3 regions of the Paucidesulfovibrio longus DSM 6739 genome follow, and region 3 is predicted to be linked to each of the others. Evidence: riboswitches for the same ligand, from Rfam matches in the RefSeq annotation. Region 3 holds a riboswitch; each other region holds the start of a gene.
The links. A riboswitch is a leader RNA that binds a small molecule or an ion and turns the genes downstream of it on or off. The one in region 3 is predicted to bind thiamine pyrophosphate.
Positions count from the first base shown of each region.

Region 1 (4,413 bases), on a different contig from region 3:
GGCCGTGGAGGAGCTTCCCATGGTCCCGGACCCCGGCTCGCCGCACGATTCGGGTGCGGCCGCGGGCCTGGACCGCGTCAGTCTGAGCCTCGCCGCGTTGAACGCCTCGGCGTGCGCCGTGCTGCTGGTCACGGGCGCGGCCAAGTCCGCAGCCCTGGCCGAAGCACTGCGCACGGAGGGCGCTGCCTCTCCGCTGCCCGCCGGGCGCGTTGCCGCGCGGGAAACCATCTGGATCGTTGACCAGGAGGCCCAGGGCCGCTAACGTCCCGCCCATGGCTATCCTCTTGATGCTTTCCATGGCCGGGGCGTTGCTGCTCTGGAAGCTGGCCGCGCCGGACGCGGACCGAAATTTCGCCACGGACGCCGAAAAGGCGGACGAAGCTCCACGTTCCGGCCCGCCCCTGCGGACCCGTCTGCTGGGCGGGCTCGGGCTGGCCCTGCAACTGCCCATCCTGATCGTAGTGCCGCTGCTGCTCCTGGAAGGGGAAACCACGGACATGGTCAGCCTGGTCACGGCCCTGGCCATGCTCGTGCTGCCCGCGATCTTCGCCGTGCTGGGCCTGCGCCTGGTTCTGGGCCTTGTCGAGCCGCGCCCATGAACGCCAAGGGCTTTCTGGCCCCGCTCCAGTCTCTGCATCAGCTCGTGCGGCGCTGGGCGCTGCGTTTTTCCACGGCCCTGGCCGGGGGGGCGCTGGGCGGTCTGGCCGCGTCCGGCGCGGCCTACGGGCTGTGCCGTCTGATCCTGCAACGCCAGACCGGCGTGGACGCCGCGTTCTGGCCGGGCTGGGAATGGGCGGGGCAAGCCTGCGCCTGGGGCGCGGTCGGCGGGCTCCTGCTGCTGCCGCCCTGGCTGCGCCAGAGTGCCACCTTCAAAGGCCTGCTGCTCTCCCTGATTCCCACGGCGGCCATGCTCGCCGGATTGATTCCCCAGCCGCACACCGCGCCCGCGTCCATCGCCGAGGGCGAACTGGTCCTGGCCGTGGTCCCCGGAGCCAACGCGGCCTGGGGCCTCGCGGCCTGCTGGTGGATGAAGCTCTGCGGCGAGCGCTGAGCGGCAAAGGCTTCCGGTTTTGTCGGGTCGGGTTGACGCCCCGCCGCCAGCGCAGTAGGGATCGGGCAGGCAGGGGTGGCTGGAGAGCCTGAGAGGATACCCTTAGAACCTGATCCGGGTCATACCGGCGAAGGGAGCTGATATCCGAGCGTGCGCGCCGCTGCCGTTTCCCTGAAAGGAAGCGGCTTTTTTGCGGCCGTGCGCGAGCCGCCCCACCAACCGCAACCGCATGGAGGTGGGCTGATGATCCACACGCAAAAGACCCGCAAGCAGATGGCCGAAGACGGCCTGATCACCGAGGAAACGGCCCTGGCGGCCGCGCAGGAAGGGCTGGAACCCGAAGCCGTGCGCGCGGCCCTGGCCGAGGGAACCCTCGTCATCCCCGGCAACAGCCGCCGCAAACTGGCCCAGCCCCGCGCCGTGGGCCTGGGCGCGTCCGTGAAGGTCAACGCCAACATCGGGGCCTCGCCCTACCGTTCCAGCCTGGACGAGGAACTGGCCAAGCTCGACGCCGCCGTGGCCGCCGGGGCGGACTCCGTCATGGATCTTTCCCTGGGACCGGACCAGATCCGCATCCGCAGGGCCGTGCTGGAACGCTCGCCCGTGATGGTCGGCACCGTGCCCCTGTATCAGACCGCGTTCGAGCTTTCCGCGAGCAGGCGGGACATGGCCGAGATGACCGCGGACGACTTCCTGGCCACGGTGCGCCGCCAGGCCGAGGAAGGCGTGGACTTCATGACCATCCACAGCGGCGTGACCCGCTCGTCCGTGGCCGCCATGAACGCCCAGGGCCGCGTGCTCGGCGTGGTCAGCCGGGGCGGCTCCTTCCTGGTGGACTGGATGCGCAAAAACGACCGCGAGTCCCCGCTCTATGAGCAGTTCGACGACATCCTGGACATCCTCGCCGAGTACGACGTGACCCTGTCCCTGGGCGACGGCATGCGCCCCGGCGCGGGCGCGGACGCGGGCGACTGCGCCCAGACCGCCGAGCTGCTGACCCTGGCCGAGCTGACCCGCCGGGCCTGGGCCAAGGGCGTGCAGGTGATCATCGAGGGGCCGGGCCACGTGACCCTGGACAAGATCGCCGAGCAGATGCGCCTGCAAAAAAGCCTCTGCGGGGGCGCGCCGTTCTATATTCTCGGCCCGCTGGTCACGGACGTGGCCGCCGGATACGACCACATCGCCGGGGCCATCGGCGGGGCTTTCGCAGCCATGCACGGCGCGGACTTCCTCTGCTACGTGACCCCGGCGGAGCACCTGCGCCTGCCCACGGCCGAGGACGTGCGCGAGGGCACCGTGGCCTCCAAGATCGCGGCCCACGCCGGGGATCTGGCGCGCGGCCGCAAAAGCTCCATGGCGCGCGACCGGGCCATGTCCGTGGCGCGCAAGAATCTGGACTGGGAAGCGCAGATCGGGCTGTGCATCGACCCGGCCAAGGCCCGCGCCTACCGCGAGCAGAGCGAGATCGGCACGGACGACGTCTGCACCATGTGCGGGGAGTTCTGCGCCATCAAGCGGCTGAATCAGTAAGGAATCGGCAAGCGCCGATGGATGGAAAGAAGACGGGGAATCCGAGAGGGTTCCCCGTAATTGTTCGCTGTGGCGAAAAGCTTCGGCCCGCACGGAAAGATTGGGCGGAAGAGTGCCGTTTCTGGACAGAAGGCCCGCAGGGCCGTCTTGCGACTCGTCCGCACGAACAGATCAAATCATCCAGGCAATACCCGTACCAGTCCGGGTCGCCGCCCGTGTTTCCGATGGGATCCTGGGCGGTGAAACGTCCGGTGTCGGGCTCTGATTTCAGATGTGGGAGTCCCGCCAGCCGAAGCGCCCCTATGTCCGAGTGGGGCCCGTATCCCAATCGTGCAGGCCGCCCGCAAATCCCAAGGGCGAACGCAGATACGGGTTGCCGTCCTTCACCACGTTGCCGAAAGCGTCGTACAGGATTTCCTTTGCCTTGCCTTCGGTCGGAAACTCAACCACGCGCGCGCTGCCAATCTGGACCGTATGCAGTAGGATTTCAACGCCTTGTATCTGGTAACGCGCGACCAACCCAACGGTCCAGCAGTACAGGACATTGGCCAACTCCTGTCTTTTCCCAATGTCTGCCTGAGGGGTGGCTATGGACAGCGAATGCACAGCTTTTACTTTCATTTTCTTTGGCTAACATCTTGGTATTCCGAAACTTGGGTAGGTCGTTCTGACGACAATGCCTGGGCTATGTACGTGGAGAGGTGAGAGCAACCGAGGATTCAGTACAGCGCTAACCCGCATCGGAGATATAGAGCAAATAAGGGGAACTCCACGGGAGTTCCCCTTAATCGTCCCCAACAGCGCCGGAAGCCAGTTTCGTGAGACAGGAGAGCCGATTCGCATTTTCCATGCGGGGCGGCTGTTCAGAGATTATGACAACAGGATAACTACTGTACATTTACCCCATTGTCTTTCAAAAAAGTAAGCAGGTTATTTCTTGCGTCCGTTGCCACCAAAACTGGAATCGTTTTTTCCTTCAAGAAAAGTGCAACTGCTCCATCTCCATGAAAGTAAAAACTGAGAACATAAGAAGGAACAATCACGGCTTTTCGTACAGAATGCATATCAACCTGACTGTAATGCCAAAAATGGTTTAGCCGCAGCATGGTTCCGGATGTTTCCAGAGGAAGGGCAAAACGATCCATGTGAACAATGAGCAGCAAAAAACCACCTGTGCAGACCCAAGGCACGGAAGATGATGACATCGCATGTAAAATTCCGATGACTCCGAACAGGAGCATAAAAGAAAGTAAGACTCGAATCGCGTAAAAATGAATTTCAGCCCTCAAACGCGAGCGCACAGGATTCCCCCCCAACGGGATTTACCAAAGGTCAATGTCGTCTCGGTCATCCCTTTGTGGGATTTTAAACGTAAAAGTTCTTTCTCTCTTGACGGAAGCGCTCTTTGGTAATTGCGGTTGTGGCATACCGCTCCCAACTTTAAACGAATAAGATCCATTGCAATTTGTCCCTGTGTAGCTTCCGCCATCGATGTGCTCCGCGCCAATGGAGAGGGGCGTTCCTGGAATAGAAACACTCGCACCGGTTTTTGTCGAGTATCCATCATGCTGTTGGACGCTGTTTGCGTTGCTGTGCTGGTATGTCGTTGTTGCGGATACCCCCCAGTCCGAGGACGCCCCATAGTCGAAACTTCCTTCAAGAACTCGTTGGCCCTCATCATCCTCGGAAACCATGACGCTTCCACCAACACTCCCGCCAAAACCGGAAAGGGAGACTCCTCCTCCGAGTCCTCGCGTATCCAACCCCTCCGGGTCCCGCCCATTGACCGGATCATCCAGACAATACCCGTACCAGTCCGGGTCGCCGCCCGC
Region 1 is NZ_ATVA01000018.1:191,472-195,884, forward strand. It holds gene pgl (6-phosphogluconolactonase) at 1-262, shown strand, start outside; gene G452_RS0116470 (hypothetical protein) at 273-599, shown strand; gene G452_RS20900 (hypothetical protein) at 596-1,051, shown strand; TPP riboswitch at 1,113-1,204, shown strand; gene thiC (phosphomethylpyrimidine synthase ThiC) at 1,295-2,581, shown strand; gene G452_RS0116485 (RHS repeat-associated core domain-containing protein) at 2,882-3,202, opposite strand; gene G452_RS21610 (hypothetical protein) at 3,469-3,882, opposite strand; gene G452_RS20110 (RHS repeat-associated core domain-containing protein) at 3,904-4,413, opposite strand, start outside.
Region 1: linked by a shared signal. The riboswitch ahead of thiC (phosphomethylpyrimidine synthase ThiC) and the one ahead of cytX (putative hydroxymethylpyrimidine transporter CytX) in region 3 are both predicted to bind thiamine pyrophosphate.

Region 2 (4,413 bases), on a different contig from region 3:
CTGAAGGGCCTTCACGTCCACGTTGTATCCGTGCACGATGTCGTCGGCAACCAGCCGCGCGCCCACTTCCTGGGCCAGGGCGAGATTGGCGAGGTCGCTGCAATCCTCGCGCTCGGACCGGGGCCGGGCGTAGACCGTGACCCCACGCACTCCCTCGACCTTGGCGGCGATGCGCTTGGCCGCTTCCAGCTGCGCGGTGTTCAGGTATTCGCCCACGAGGTAGACCTGCCCATCGTAGGCCGAGGCGGAAAGGTCCGTCATGCCCACCGCTTCGTTGTCCGCGAAGCGGGCCAGAATCTCCGTGGAAATGGCCTTGTCTCCGGCGAGAACGCTGGTTTCGCGGGGGTCGGAGGCGTATTTGTATCCGGACGTGTAGGGATTGCAGCCCGCAAGGACGGCGAGAGAGAGCAGGCAGAGCAGGCGGAGCGGAGCGGAGAGCGTGCGGGGCATGTTCGGGGATTCCTCCAAAAGGGTGAATGGGGTGCGCACGGAGGGCGCAGTATCTCGCAATCACGGACCGCGCGCAATGAGCTTCCGGACCTTTTTGGAGGAACGGATACGGCGCGGCGGACGGACCGGGCGGCCTCAGCGCGCCGCGGAAGGGTCCGGTTGCCTATCTGCCGGAAAAGTATGCAGGATATGTTCCGGGACCGCGTAGCGGCCCTGCCAGGGGGGCGGCAGGCGCAGCTCCAGACCCGGCAGGACGAGTTGGAAGGCGTGCAGATACATCGCTGAATTCGATATGTTTTTCTTGGCGTTCCGACCGTCCTGAAGACCGTATTTCCGGTCGCCCACGATGGGATGGCCGCGCTCGGCGAGCTGCACGCGGATCTGGTGGGTGCGGCCCGTGAGCAGGGTCACGGCCAAAAGGCTGACGCCCTTTTCCCCGCAGTCCGCATCCGGCAGGAGCAGGGGCCGAACCCTGGCCAGGGCGACCTTGCCGCTCCCGGCGGTGACGCGCTCCTCTCCGGGGGCGCCGCTTTTTTCCAGACGGTCTTCCAGGGTGATTTCCCCGGCGTGGGGCCAGCGCCCGCGCACCCAGGCCAGGTAGGTCTTGCGCAGTCCGCCGGAGGCGATCAGGTCGTTCAGCTCGCGCAGTTTGTTGTAGGTCTTGGCGGCCAGGAGCAGGCCGGAGGTGTCGCGGTCCAGGCGGTGGGCCAGGGTGGGGGCGAAGTCGCTGCCCGCGTGGCGGGCGGCCAGCCGAGCGGCCACGGAATCGTCGTGGCCCGTGCCGCCGTGGGCGGGCAGTCCCGCGGGCTTGGCCAGCACCACGAGGTCGTCGTCCTCGTGGACAACGCGCAGCCCAGGGGCGGGCTTGCGGCTCCCTGTCCGGCTCCCGGCGTCCAGCGCGTCCGGCTTTCTGTCCTTTCCGCGCTCCTGTCCCTCCGGGGCCGGGGCGTCGTAGGGGGGAATGCGCACGAGCTGCCCCTCGGCGATGCGGTCGAAGGGCTTTTTGCGCCCGCCGTCCACGCGCACCTGCCCGGTGCGGATCCATTTCTGGATGGCCGAGCGCGGCACAGCGCCCCGAAGGCGGCGCTCCAGGTATTGCAGCAGCTTCTGGCCGTCCTCGGCGCGGCTCACGGTCAGGGTGGTCACGCCGGGCATGGCGCTTCCTTTCCGGTGCCGGGCGCGGCGGCGGCTCGGTTCGGGCGATGTCGTTCGGGCATGGCGCATGGTCGCCGAGGTCGGGGGCCTTCGTCAACGCCAAAGGCGTCCCTGCGTTTCGCGCGGCAGGCAAAAGCAGGGGGAGCCGAAGCTCCCCCCTTGTTGGAATGTCGCGCTAGCCGCGCAGCTGTTTGGCGATCTCTTCGGCCACCTTCAGTCCGGAGAGGAGCATGCCCCCGAAGATGGGGCCCATGCGGTAGGAGCCGTAGGTGGCGTTGGCGGCCATGCCCGCGACCCACATGCCGGGGAAGACCTCGCGGGTGTTGTCCACCGTGGTGGTCTCGGCGCGCTCGGCCCACATGGACTGCTCGCCCTCGATGCCGCCGGAGGGCGTGTTCAGGCGCACGTCGTTCTTGCGCACCAGGGTCTTGAGCACTTCGGTGGCGTGGCCCGTGGCCTCGATCAGGCACTTGGAGCCGAGCACCACGGGGTCGATGTGCAGCCCGGCCATTTCCACGGGCGAGGAGTTGATGACCAGTCCGGTCACGCGCTTGCCGCCCGCTTCCTCGCGGATGCAGACGTCTTCCACCGTGGTGCAGTTGAAGACCTTGGCCCCGGCCACGCAGGCGCGGGAGGCCAGGGTGGTGGTGCAGGTCACGGCGTCGGCCGTGTAGTAGCCGTCGCGGTAGAGTTCCACGGGCACGCCCGCCTCTTCGAGGATGTGGCGGCTTTCCTCCTGGACCACGACCATGTTCCAGGTCATGCCGCCGCCCCACATGCCGCCGCCGAGGGACAGCTTGCGCTCGAACAGGCCCACGTTGAAGCCTTCGGAAGCCAGCTTCCAGGCGGCGGTCAGGCCGGAAGGGCCGCCGCCCACGATGGCCACGTCCAGGTCCAGGCAGGACTTGAACTTGGCGAAGTAGCGGTCCGCGATGGCCTCGGTGATGACGCGTTCGTCCAGGGGTTTGGGTTGATTCGGGTTCATGAGCGTCCTCCTTAAGCGAGATAAGGTTGGCTCCGCCGGTGCGGAGCAAGACGCCGATGGGGGTACGCAAAAAAGGGCGCGAAACGTTCGCGCCCCAGCGTTCTGACAAAGAGGGAGATGGATGAGGGGCCAATGGCCCCCTTTGGAATCCGAGTTCCCTTCGCCAGTGTGAACTGGAGCAGGTTCGATGGGTGTGCTCTCAGCCCCGCAGATGAGCGGGACACCCCAACCGGACAGGGGCGGTCTATCAGGGGGCGGGTGGGGAGGCAAGCGTTTTTTTGCGGGGTGCGGAACCCTTGTGCGGCGGGCCTTGCGGCCCGCCATGCACCATGCCGGGCTACATCAGGCCGGGCAGGTAGAGCACCAGGGCGGGGAAGATCATCAGCAGGGCGACCACGACCGCATAGCAGGCCAGGAAGTAGCTCACCCCGGCGAAAACATGCCGCATGGGCACGTCCTGGGCCATGGAGGCCACGATGAAGGTGTTCACGCCCACGGGCGGGGTGATGGCTCCCATGGTCGTGACCACGGTGATGAGCACGCCGAACCAGATCAGGTCGTAGCCCATGGCCTGGACCACGGGTTGGAAGATGGGGATGGTCACCAGGAGCAGGGCCAGGGCGTCCATGACCATGCCGCCCACGGCGTAGATCAGGCAGATGAGCACGATCACGGTCCAGGCGGGCACGGGCAGGGAGGTCACGAAGGCGGCGATTTCCGTGGGCAGCCGGGCGATGGTCAGGAACTTGGCGAAGATCACCGCGCCCATCATGATCACCAGGATCATGCAGGATATCTTGATGGTGTCGCTGAGGGCCTGGATGAACTTGCTCACGGTCATCTTGCCTGTGGCCACGGCGAGCAGGAGCGCCAGGGCCGAGCCTGCCGCGCCCACTTCCGTGGGCGAGAAGAGCCCGGCGAAGAGCCCGCCCATGACCAGGCCGAAGAGCACGATCATTTCCAGGGAGCCGGGCAGGGAACGCAGCTTGTCCAGGAAGGAGGTGCGCGGTCCGGCCGGGCCCCAGGCGGGGTGGCGCAGGCAGAGCGCCCAGACCGTTCCCAGAAAGAGCGCCAGGAGCAAAATGCCCGGCACCATGCCGCCCCAGAAGAGCTTGCCGATGCTCTCGCCGACCTGCAAGCCGTAGATGATCAGCACCACGGACGGGGGGATGACCACGCCCAGGGTGGACCCGGCGGCCACCACGCCCGTGGAGAGCACCGGGCTGTAGCCGTATTTCTTCATTTCCGGCAGGGCCACGGAGCTCATGGTCGCGGCCGTGGCCGTGTTCGAGCCGCAGATGGCGGCGAACCCGCCGCAGGCCAGCACCGTGGCCATGGCCATGCCGCCCCGGATCTGTCCCATCCAGACGTAGGCGGTCTTGTAGAGCCGCTCGTTGACCCCGGAGTAGAAGCAGATCTGGCCCATGAGGATGAACAGGGGGATCACGGTCAGCCCGTAGCTGGAGAAGGTGTCCCAGACCACGGTGCCGAGCATGGCGCGGGCCGCGTTCATGTTCAGGATCAGGGCGTAGCCCGCGAAGCCGAGCACGCCCATGGCGAAGCCCACGGGAATGCGGAAGAGAAAGATGACGGCCAGGAGCAGGACGATGCCTGCGAGGCCGATGCTGGTCGGATCCATGTCAGCCCTGGATTTCCTGCGGGAGCAGGGTTTTGAGGAAGTCCACGAAGAGGACGAAGGCCATGGCCAGGCAGCCGAAGGCCGCGGCGAAAACAAAGAAATGGTAGGGGATGCGCAGCGTCTGCGAGAGTTCCCCGGTGCGGATCAGATCCATTCCCCAGTCCATGGTTTCCTCGGCGGCCAG
Region 2 is NZ_ATVA01000019.1:22,670-27,082, reverse strand. It holds gene G452_RS0116705 (BON domain-containing protein) at 1-450, opposite strand, end outside; gene G452_RS20150 (RluA family pseudouridine synthase) at 586-1,605, opposite strand; gene G452_RS0116695 (sulfide-dependent adenosine diphosphate thiazole synthase) at 1,781-2,590, opposite strand; TPP riboswitch at 2,729-2,828, opposite strand; gene G452_RS0116690 (TRAP transporter large permease) at 2,928-4,229, opposite strand; gene G452_RS0116685 (TRAP transporter small permease) at 4,231-4,413, opposite strand, start outside.
Region 2: linked by a shared signal. The riboswitch ahead of G452_RS0116695 (sulfide-dependent adenosine diphosphate thiazole synthase) and the one ahead of cytX (putative hydroxymethylpyrimidine transporter CytX) in region 3 are both predicted to bind thiamine pyrophosphate.

Region 3 (4,413 bases):
GGCCCTGGACATCGACAGCGGCTCGGCCGCGGATCTGGCCAACCTGGGCCTCTGCCACAAGTTCATGGGCAACAGCTCCGCAGCGGTCGATTATCTCGGCACCGCCCTGGGCATGGACCCGTCCCTGGAATGGGCCAAACCGCATCTGGAAGAGCTGCTGGGCGGAGAGTAGTCGAGCTTTGCCGTTCGGAGTATTGACATCTTGAGCCTGGGCATTTATTCCAATGATTGAACCGTATGGTCGACAAGCGACGGATCGTCGCTGATCGGATATGGAACAGCCCCGGACTTCGTTGCCGGGTGCGGAGTTGGCGCCGAAAGGCATTCAACCAACCAGGAGGAAAGAATATGGCTACTGTTGAATTCAAGGGCAAATCCTTTGAGGTCGATGAGGACGGTTTCCTGCAGAGCTTCGATACTTGGAACCCGGATTGGGTCGAGTACGTCAAGGAGCAGGAAGGCATCGCCGAGATTTCTCCCGACCACCAGAAGGTCATCGAGTTCCTGCAGGACTACTACAAGAAAAACGGCATCGCCCCGATGGTGCGCATCCTCTCCAAGGTCACCGGCTTCAAGCTGAAGCAGATCTACGAGCTGTTCCCGTCCGGCCCCGGCAAGGGAGCCTGTAAGATGGCCGGCCTGCCCAAGCCCACCGGCTGCGTGTAATTCGCGCGACCAGAAAATTCTAAGGCGGAAGCTGCGGCTTCCGCCTTTTTTTTGCGCCGTTGCATTTGCCTGTTCCCCGGTGCGCGTAATGTGTGCTAGAAAAAATCGTCTCGCATTGCTCTTCGGGAGTGGTTTGGACCGTAGTACCGTCGTTGCGCATTGTTCAACCCAAATGGAGGATCGTTGATGGCTGGTTTTGATATTGCTGGCACCGTGCAGAGCATGCTGCATATGCTGTCGCTTTGGATCGGGGAATACGGGATTCGGCTGGTCGTGGCCCTGGTCATCTTCTATGTCGGCCTCGTGATTTCCCGCAAGGTCGCCGCACTGGTCGGACGGATCATGTCGAAGGCCAAGGTGGACGACACGTTGATCTGCTTCACCCGCAACATGATTCACTACATGCTTCTGACCGTGGTCGGCATAGCCGCTCTCGGACAACTCGGCATCAACGTGACCTCCTTCCTGGCCGTACTCGGCGCCGCAGGCCTGGCCGTCGGCCTCGCGCTCAAGGATTCCCTGTCCAACTTCGCCTCCGGCGTCATGCTGATCCTCTTCCGCTTTTTCCGCGTCGGGGACTATGTCACCGTCGCCGGCACGTCCGGCACGGTGAAGGCCGTGAACCTCTTCAACACCGAACTGGCCACGCCGGACAACCAGAAGGTCTACGTGCCCAACTCCAGCATCACGGGCGGCGTCATCGTCAACGTCACCGCCAACGACACGCGGCGCATCGACCTGGTCGTGGGCATCGGTTACGGCGACAAGATCTCCCAGGCCCAGGGCATTCTGGAGCGACTGGTCGCCGCGGATTCCCGCATCCTGGAGACTCCCGCGCCCACTGTGGCGGTTTCGGAGCTGGCCGACAGCAGCGTGAACTTCGTGGTCCGTCCCTGGGTCGCCACGGGCGACTACTGGGCCGTGCGTTTCGACCTGATCAGGGCCATCAAGGAAACGTTCGACGAAGAAGGCGTTTCCATCCCCTTCCCGCAGCAGGACGTGCATCTTTTCAACGAAAAGTAGTGCTTCCCCGCGCCGAATCCGGGCCGGGCGCGTCTCGAACGGCGCGTCCGGCCCGCTTGCTCATGCAGGAGCGATCTGCTAGGCAAAACAACAGCCGATAGGGGTGCTTCGGTCGGACCGAAGCTGAGATCACACCCTTCGAACGTGAAGCAGTTCGCACTGCCGTACGGAATTTGGCGCAGATAATCTTTGCACCTCGTTTCGCGCAGTGCCCCTGGAATACCTTCTCCAAAGGGGCTTTTTACGTGTCCAAACAACAGCTTTCCTTTGCCAATCTCTTCTTTCTCTGGTTCGGCGCGGCCGTGTCCGTGGCCGAAATCCTCACGGGCGGGCTGCTGGCCGACCTCGGCCTTGAGCGGGCCATGTGGGCCAACGTTCTGGGGCATCTCGCCGGAACCTCGCTGCTCGTGCTGGCGGGCTGGATCGGGTTTCGCGAGCGCCTGCCCGCGATCATGTCCACGCGCATCTCGTTCGGCCGCCAGGGATCCTGGCTCATTTCCGGCATCAACGTCCTCCAGCTTCTGGGCTGGACCGCATGGATGGTGCTGCTCGGCGGCGGCGCCTTGAACAGTCTGACCACGCAGCTGTGGGGATTCGATCATCAGGCGGCGCTCTCCGCCGTGGTCGGGGCGTGCATCGCCTTCTGGGTCTTTCTCGGCGTGCGCGGCTTCAAGTGGCTGAACATGGTCGCGGTGAGCCTGCTGCTGGTGCTCACGGTCGTTCTCAGCTGGGTGCTCCTGAACCGTCCGGGAGCGCTGTCGGGCGGGGCCGGGCCGGGCGAATTCCATTTCGGCTTTGAAATGGCCATCATCATGCCCCTGTCCTGGTTCCCGCTCATCGCCGACTATACTTCCATGTCCCGGTCGCGCACGGCTTCCTGGCTGGCGCCGCTTCTGGGATATCTCTTCGGCAGTTGCTGGATGTACGGCATCGGCATTCTTGGCGCGCTGCATTCCGGCAGCTTCGACCCCGCACGGATGATGCTCGCGGCCAATCTCGGTCTGGCCGCCCTGGCGGTCATCGGCCTGTCCACGATCACGACCACGTTTCTTGACGTCTATTCCGCCGCGGTTTCCACCCTGAACGTCTTCCCGAAACTGGACCGCCGCTGGACCTCCGTGTTCTTCGCCGCCGTGGGAACGGTTTTGGCCATGTTCGTGCCCATCACGGAATATGAATGGTTTCTCTACCTGCTCGGCTCGATTTTCGCACCGCTTATCGCCGTGCTGCTGACGGATTACTTCATCTTGCGCACGGATCGGCGCGATTCCGACTGGGATCCCGCCGCGACCTTGAGCCTTGCGCTCGGCGTCGCGCTGTATTATCAGCTGAAGCCCTACGGACTCGTGGTCGGTCCAACCCTGATCACGATTCTGGGCACTTGTCTGCTGCACTTGACGGTGCGCGGCCTGGCCAAGACGTTTTTCAGGGTATAAAAATGTTGGAGCATGCCGAATGTCCCTTGCCAAACGGGCGACATGCGGATATATAGCTCTGCTTCACGCAATCAATGACAGGAGACCGTCATGAAACAGGATATCCATCCCAAGCTTTACAAGGCCAAGATCACTTGCCACTGCGGTTACGAAGCCGAGATTCTTACCACCAAGGGCGAGAAGCTTGAGCTTGAAATCTGCTCCCAGTGCCACCCCTTCTACACCGGAAAGCAGCGCTTTGTGGACACCGCTGGCCGCATCGACCGCTTCCGCAAGAAGTACGCGCAGTTCGGGCAGGAAAAGAATTAGCCTTCTTCTTCGGCCTCGGCCGCAAGAAATGCCTCTATTGGGCTTACCCAATGGAGGTTTTCTTGTTTGTCCGAAAAGTGGGGAGGCCCCATGCGGCGCGCTTTACTTTTCCGGGGCAGACATTATCCTCGGTGGGTGGCTGAACGTCTTTCCACAGTGAGGTTCCCGTGAATTTGACTCGTCTTCTCTGCGCTGCGCCGAAAATCTCGGTGGGCGGACAGGCCGTAATCGAGGGCGTCATGATGCGCGCCCGCGACCGTCTCGCCATCGCTGTCCGGCGGCCCGACGGAGAGATCAAGGTCGAGCTGCGGCCCTGGTTCTCGCTGACCGACCATCCCTGGTTGAAAAAGCCGTTCGTGCGCGGCTTTCCCGTGCTGCTGGAAACCATGGTCAACGGCATCAAGGCGTTGAACTGGTCGGCCAACGAGGCCCTGCTGGAAGAAGACGAGGAGACGGGCGAGGAGTCGAGCGGACTTTCCACCTGGCATCTCGTGCTCACCCTCGGTGCTGCGCTGGCCTTCGCCCTGGGGCTTTTCGTGGTCCTGCCGCACTTCTTCTCCATCGTCATGGAATGGTGGGGGCTCGGCGGAGATGTGGACGCGCTTTCGTTCCATGCCTGGGACGGCCTGTTCAAGATGATCATGTTCATCGGCTACATCCTGGCGATCTCCTATATGCCCGATATCCGGCGCGTATTTCAATATCATGGGGCGGAACACAAGACCATCTGGACCTTCGAGAGCGGCGCGGAATTGACCCCGGAGAGCGCACGCGGCTACAGCCGTCTGCATCCCCGTTGCGGCACGGCCTTCCTGCTCTTCGTCCTGGCTCTGTCCATCATCCTTTTTGCCGTGCTCGTTCCCTTGCTGCTGCGAATCTGGTCGCCGCAGGTCTTTCTGCTCAAGCATCTCTACATCGTGGGGCTCAAGCTGGTGCTGATGATTCCCGTCAGCTCCCTTTCCTACGAATTGATTCGTTT
Region 3 is NZ_ATVA01000013.1:366,710-371,122, reverse strand. It holds gene G452_RS0108860 (YcaO-like family protein) at 1-172, shown strand, start outside; gene G452_RS0108855 (TusE/DsrC/DsvC family sulfur relay protein) at 349-666, shown strand; gene G452_RS0108850 (mechanosensitive ion channel family protein) at 853-1,689, shown strand; TPP riboswitch at 1,779-1,878, shown strand; gene cytX (putative hydroxymethylpyrimidine transporter CytX) at 1,935-3,125, shown strand; gene rpmE (50S ribosomal protein L31) at 3,216-3,434, shown strand; gene G452_RS0108835 (DUF1385 domain-containing protein) at 3,602-4,413, shown strand, end outside.